Regions from separate parts of the Mesorhizobium sp. WSM1343 genome, predicted to be linked through region 3. Evidence: predicted binding sites of a transcription regulator. Region 3 holds the regulator's gene; each other region holds the start of a gene.

Region 1 (2,199 bases), 200 kb from region 3:
CAGATAACCCGACTTCTGGTGCAGGTATTCTTGCACCTCGGTCTTCGACAGGTAGGCGAAGAAGGCCGCGACGCCCTTGTATTCCTCATCGGATTTGTCCGCGAAAACCCACAGGCTGGCGCCACCCGGCGTCGTGTTCTGCGGCGCACCCTTGGCGTCGCTGTCATACGGCAATTGGCCAATGCCGTAATTCATGCCGGACTTGACGATATCGCCAAGTCCGCCGGACGATTCGGTCATGATCCCGCATTCGCCCGCAAGGAAGATCTGCTTGGCTTCGGAGGTGCGGCCGCCATATTTGAAGGTGCCGTCCTTGGCGAGGTCCGCCAGCGCCTGGAAATGGTTGACGAAAATCGGCGCGTTGATCTTGAGCTCGACATCGCCGCCGGCCAGACCGTTCTGCTGGGTGGCCCATGACACGTCATTCCAGGCCGCGAAATTCTCCAGATGTATCCAGGTCAGCCAGGTCGAGGTGTAGCCGCAGGCGGCCGCGCCGCTCGCCTTGATCTTCTTGGCGTCTTCCCACACTTCATTCCAGGTCTTGGGTGGGCTATCGACGTCGAGACCAGCCTTCTTGAAGATATCCTTGTTGTAATAAAGGATCGGCGAGGAGGAGTTGTAGGGGAAGGAGAGCATGGTGCCGTCCGGCTTCGAATAATAGCCGACTATGCCTGGCAGATACTGGCTCTTGTCGAAGGTCATTCCAGCGCTGGTCAACACATCGGCTGCGGGCTTGATGGCACCTTCGGCCGCCATCATCACGCCGGTGCCGACGTCGAACACCTGGATGATGTCTGGCGCCTGGCCCGCGCGGTAGGCGGCAATGCCGGCATTCAGCGTCTCGGGATACGTGCCTTTGAACACCGGAACGAGCTCATAGTCGCTCTGGCTGGCATTGAAATCTTTGGAGATCTTGTCGACGACTTCGGCATTGGCGCCAGTCATGGCGTGCCACCAACTGATCTGCGTGACGGCAAAAGCGGAGGTTGAGGAAAGCGTCATAAAGGTAGCGGCAACACCGGCCGCGAAGCCGAAGGACTTCATGTTTCATCTCCCGTTTGTCATTGGCGAAAGGGGGCACTCCCGCGAAGGCAATATGTGTCGCTCATGACAATCAGACAACGGTTTTGTTGCAGATCGACGAACTTCACCCTTTACCTGACGCAACGCTCGCCTCCGCTTGGAGGCATGGAGAGCGATACGGTTAGCCGGCTTAGCGCGACGACAAGCGCGCCAGGAAGCACCGTCGGGACTGTCAAGCTGGCTTTCGGCGTGTCAGCCCTGATTGCAGCCGCAGCAACCCGAAGAGACACGCCAAGGTTGCAGCCGACTTTATCGATCCCTCAACGGCAACGCGCTACTCAATCCTGCTGCCCTGTTTATTTCCAAAGATCAGGTGAAATAAATGCTGACGGTCTACAATTGTATCGTCAACGAACATGATCTGAGACTGGTCGCACTCGCCGCGCTGATCTGCGGAATTTCCTGCTTCTCTGCTGTCAACCTGCTTCAGCACATAAGCCGTTCCACAGATCGGAACCGGCTTGCCTGGCTGATGATCGCGGCCACTTCGACCGGCTTTGGCATCTGGGCAACGCACTTCATCGCCATGCTCGCATTCACACCGGGCATACCCAGTGCTTATGATCCGGCACTCTCCGTGCTTTCGCTCGCTGCTTCGGTCACTTTGACGGCAGCCGGCATGTGGATCGCCACCTTGCGGGATGAGTTCGACTATCATCTCGTCGGCGGCGCCGTGCTGGGCGGCGGTATCGCAGCCATGCACTACATCGGCATGGCGGCGTTCGAGGTTCAGGGCCGTATCGAGTGGAACCTCTTGCTTGTCGCCGTTTCCCTGCTGGCCGGCGTAACGCTCGCGGCGCTGGCGCTGCGTGTCGTGCAGCGCCGCCCCTCCTTGAAGGCGACATCCGGCGGCGCGGTGCTGCTGACGCTGGCGATCTGCACCCTGCATTTCATCGGTATGGGTGCCGTCTCGATCTTCCCCGATCCCTCGATCGTCATATCCGAATACACGATCGAGCCGACCTCGCAGGCTTTCGCCGCCGCCGCCGCCACACTGGTGATCCTGGTTCTGTCGGCATCGGCGCTGTGGATCGATTTGCGCTTCCGTCGCCAGAAGCTCGAGGTCGACCGCATGCACGGCCTGGCCAATGCCGCCGTGGAGGGGCTGATCGTCTG
Region 2 (2,199 bases), 1.6 Mb from region 3:
AGTGGCGTGCTGGCGCTGACCATCGACCAGGGCGCACATACGCAGCGCTATCAGGGTATCGTCCAGCTCGATGGCGAGACCCTGGAAGACGCGGCACGCACCTATTTCCGTCAGTCGGAGCAGATCCCGACGGATATCAGGCTGTCGGTGGCCAAGCTTTTGACGCCCGGTCCCGGCGGCGCCCGCGAGCAATGGCGCGCCGGCGGTATCCTGGCGCAGTTCCTGCCGCAGTCGCCCGAGCGCATGCGCGTCCCGGACCTGCCGGGCGGCGATGGCGATCCGCGTGAGGAGATCCACGATCCGGTCGACAATTCCTGGCAGGAGTTGCTGGCGCTGCTCGGCACCATCGAGCCGACCGAACTGATCGACCCGACGATCGGCGCCGAGCGGCTGCTCTACAGGCTGTTCCACGAGCATGGCGTGCGCGTCTTCGGCGGCGTTCCGGTCGCCGACCAGTGCTCGTGCTCCAGGGACAAGATCCGCGGCATCCTCGAGGGTTTTTCCGCCCAGGAGATCAAGGACAGCACCGAAGACGGCGGCATCCACGTCGCCTGCGAATTCTGTTCGAAGCAATATGATTTCGACCCGGCGGAATTCGCGGCCCAGTAGAGTAGAAACCACGCCTCACCGGTCCCTCCGCGGCCGGTGAGGCGAAATCAATTCACCGTCCGCCGCGTCCCCGGCAAGTCCAGCGAAAACGCCGGAATGGCGATGTCGAACGTCTCGCCCCGCTTGTTGCGCATCGTGTAATGCCCGACCATGATGCCGGACGGTGTCGAGAGCGGGCAACCGGACGTGTACTGGTAACTGTCGCCGGGATTGAGTTCGGGCTGGTCGCCGACCACGCCGGGGCCGCGCACTTCCTCGACCCGGCCGGTGCCGTCGGTGATGTGCCAATAGCGCGACAGAAGCTGCACGAAATCGTCCGACTGATTGTCGATCGTTATCTGATAGCCCCAGACATAGCGGTTCTCAGAGGGATCCGAACGGTCCTCCAGATAGAACGGCCTGACCTGCACTTCGATGTTGCGCGTGACGGCGCTATACATAAGCGGCTCCAAAAAACGGTTCCAGCGGAACTTTCGGCGCTCCGTGCGGTTAGGTCAACCGATCGAAGCCTCCTCTGGCCGACCTCGCGGGCAGGTGCCGACAAAGAATGTCATTTAAGTGACATATGACAATGATGGTGTGCGCGGACTGGTGACGCGCGACTCGGGCGCTCTGCTGAACTGTTGAAACCGGCCATCTTGCGGACCGGTTTTCCTGGAGTGACCGGATCTCGATGCAACTCACTCTCATAGCCGCCACGCTTTCAACCGTCCTCATCCTCTCGAATCTCGCCAGCATCGTGCTCGCCGCGTCGCGTCTGAGACGGCGTCGCACCATTGCGCCGCCGGCCGGCAAGCCGCGGCCGGTGTCGATCGTCGTGCCGTCGCGCGGCGTCGAGCCGTTCACGCAGGAGACGCTGGAGCGCGCCTTCTCGCTCGACTGGCCGCGCTATGAGCTGATTTTCTGCGTCGCCCATGCCGACGATCCGGTGGTCAAATTGATAAACAGGACGATCGTCCGGTTTCCGAAAGTGCCGGCCCGGCTGCTTGTCGGCGACGACCGCATCAGCGCCAATCCGAAACTCAACAATTGCGTCAAGGGCTGGGAAGCGGCGCGGCACGACTGGGTCGTCCTGGCCGATTCCAACGTGCTGATGCCGAGGGACTACATCCAGCACCTGATGGCTGCCTGGCGGCCCGGCACCGGCCTTGTCTGCTCGACGCCGATCGGTTCGCGGCCGGCCGGCTTCTGGGCCGAGGTCGAATGCGCTTTCCTCAACACGCTGCAGGCGCGCTGGCAATATGCCGGCGAGGCGCTCGGCCTCGGCTTTGCCCAGGGCAAGAGCATGCTCTGGAACAAGCCGATGCTCGATGCCAATGGCGGCATCCGCGCGCTGGCCGCCGAGATCGCCGAGGATGCCGCTGCGACCAAGCTGGTGAACAGTCTCGGCCTGCGCGTCAATCTCGTCGCCGCCCCCTTCGAGCAGCCGCTTGGCCGGCGCTCCTTTGACGAGATCTGGTCGCGTCAGGCCCGTTGGGCGCGCCTGCGCCGCGTCACTTTCCCGCTGTTCTTCGCACCCGAAATCCTGACCGGCGCCGTGGTGCCGCTGGTGCTTGCGCTGATTGCAGCGGCAAGCGCCGGCTTCAGCCT
Region 3 (2,199 bases):
CCTCAATCCGGAAGCGGCCGCGGTAATGACCGTGGTGCTGTCGCTGAACTTCCTCTCGGTCGCCGTCATCGACTATGCCGGCCAGGTAATATCCGAGGAACAGCGCCGGCTCGACACGCTGACGATGTCGCGCGACTCGCTGATCGGTGAGTGCACGGCAATCGTGCGGCGCCGCCTGGAAGATCCCGACCTGGACGTGCGCAGCATCGCTCGTATCGCGCTGGCCGTCCAGGGCATCACCGACACCCGTGCCCGCGCCATGCTGTGGTCGCCGATCACGCCGCACACCGACATCGCCTTCGCCGACATATTCGAAGAGGAGTTCGGCGTCCCCGCCATTATGGAGAACGACTGCAACATGATGGCGGTGGCGCTGCGCTGGCGCGATCCCGATCGTTACCGCGACGATTTCATCGCTATCCTTTTGTCGCACGGCATCGGCATGGGGCTGGTGCTGAAGGGCGAATTGTTCACCGGCACCCATTCCTCGGGCGGCGAATTCGGCCACATGATTCATCGGCCGAACGGGGCGCTGTGTCGCTGCGGACGGCGCGGCTGCGTCGAAGCCTATGCCGGCAATTATGCCATCTGGCGCAACGCGCGGCAGATGGGCGAGGATGCAGAACCCGTCGCCGATGTCAGCGACGTCGACATGCGCGCCCTGGCTGCCGCCGCCCGCGAGAGGGACGGGCCCGAACGGGAAGCCTATCGCAAGGCCGGCGAAGCGCTCGGCTACGGCCTCGGCAGCCTGTTTGCGCTGATCGATCCGGCGCCGGTCGCCATGGTCGGCGTCAGCGCCGCCGCCTTCGACCTGATCGAGCCGGCATTGCGGCAAGCGATTGCCCAGACCGCCGGCGGCCAGCATTCCAAGTCGATTTCCTTCGACACCGAGCCGAACGAACTGCCGCTGATCCGCGAAGGCTGCGCCATGCGGGCGCTGATCTTCGTCGATCAGGAGATTTTTGCGCCGGGCGTGCAGGCGAGATCCGGTCTCGGCGGCAAGAACGTGGCGTGAGTTCAAACGAGGGAGTTCAGTCCTCGCGAATGGCGTAACCCGCCCCACGGATGGTGCGGATGACATCGGGCATACGGCCGTTGTTGACCGCCTTGCGCAGCCGGCCGACATGCACATCGACCGTGCGTTCGTCGATGTAGATCGTCTCGCCCCAGACATTGTCGAGCAGTTGGCTGCGCGAGAACACGCGGCCTGGATGGCGCATCATGAATTCAAGCAGGCGGAATTCCGTCGGCCCGAGCCGGATCTCGCTCTTCTTGCGATAGACACGGTGCGACTCGCGATCGAGCACGATATCGCCGACCTTGAGCACGCTGGACAGCACTTCCGGCTTGGCCCGGCGCAGCAGCGCCTTGACCCTGGCCATGAACTCCGGCGTCGAGAAAGGCTTGACCAGATAGTCGTCGGCACCGGTCGAGAGGCCGCGCACGCGGTCGCTTTCCTCGCCTCGCGCGGTCAGCATGATGATCGGCAGCCGCTCGGTCTCGGGACGCATCCTTAGCCGGCGGCAGAGTTCGATACCGGAAACCGCAGGCACCATCCAGTCGAGCACCAGAAGGTCTGGAACGTTCTCCTGCAGCCGGATTTCGGCCTCGTCGCCGCGCGTCACCACTTCGACCTGGTAACCTTCGGATTCGAGATTGTAGCGGAGCAGCACGCCTAGCGGCTCCTCATCCTCCACCACCATGATGCGTGGCGCGATCATCGGCTGGTCACCCCTGTCATGCCGCTGGCGCGGACATTGCCGTCTCGTCCTGCTTCGGACGGTTGGCTGGCAACTGCGTGCCGGTCAAAACATAATAGGCATTTTCGGCGATGTTGGTCACGTGGTCGCCGATCCGCTCGAGGTTCTTGGCGCAAAACAACAGGTGCGTGCACGCCGTGATGTTGCGCGGATCTTCCATCATGTAGGTCAGCAGTTCGCGGAACACCGATGTGTATTTGACGTCGATGCGTTCATCATTGTTTCTGAGCGTGGCAAGCGCTGCCGCGTCAGCGGCGGCATACTCGTCGACGACCCCCTGCACCTGGATCAGCACCAGCTGCGCCATTGCGTCGATCGAATGCGAAAGGTCGTGCGGCGTGACGCTCAGCCCGACAGTGCCGACGCGCTTGGCGATGTTCTTGGCAAGGTCGCCGATGCGCTCGAGGTCGCCGGCCATGCGGATCGAACCGACCACCGC

The links. Region 3 encodes PhoB, which activates phosphate uptake and scavenging genes when phosphate is short. Its sites were predicted from a motif close to TGTCATNNANCTGTCAT; they were not measured.
Region 1: the regulator PhoB is predicted to act here: its motif matches at 1,108-1,124, upstream of ugpB (sn-glycerol-3-phosphate ABC transporter substrate-binding protein UgpB).
Region 2: the regulator PhoB is predicted to act here: its motif matches at 1,158-1,174, upstream of AC0NIL_RS30260 (ceramide glucosyltransferase).

Annotation. Positions count from the first base shown of each region.
Region 1 is NZ_CM148370.1:1,686,969-1,689,167, reverse strand. Features, by position in the region: gene ugpB (sn-glycerol-3-phosphate ABC transporter substrate-binding protein UgpB) at 1-1,044, opposite strand, end outside; gene AC0NIL_RS08160 (putative bifunctional diguanylate cyclase/phosphodiesterase) at 1,406-2,199, shown strand, end outside.
Region 2 is NZ_CM148370.1:6,237,587-6,239,785, reverse strand. Features, by position in the region: gene AC0NIL_RS30270 (Hsp33 family molecular chaperone) at 1-609, shown strand, start outside; gene apaG (Co2+/Mg2+ efflux protein ApaG) at 657-1,049, opposite strand; gene AC0NIL_RS30260 (ceramide glucosyltransferase) at 1,283-2,199, shown strand, end outside.
Region 3 is NZ_CM148370.1:1,490,192-1,492,390, reverse strand. Features, by position in the region: gene AC0NIL_RS07210 (ROK family protein) at 1-1,015, shown strand, start outside; gene phoB (phosphate regulon transcriptional regulator PhoB) at 1,032-1,721, opposite strand; gene phoU (phosphate signaling complex protein PhoU) at 1,738-2,199, opposite strand, start outside.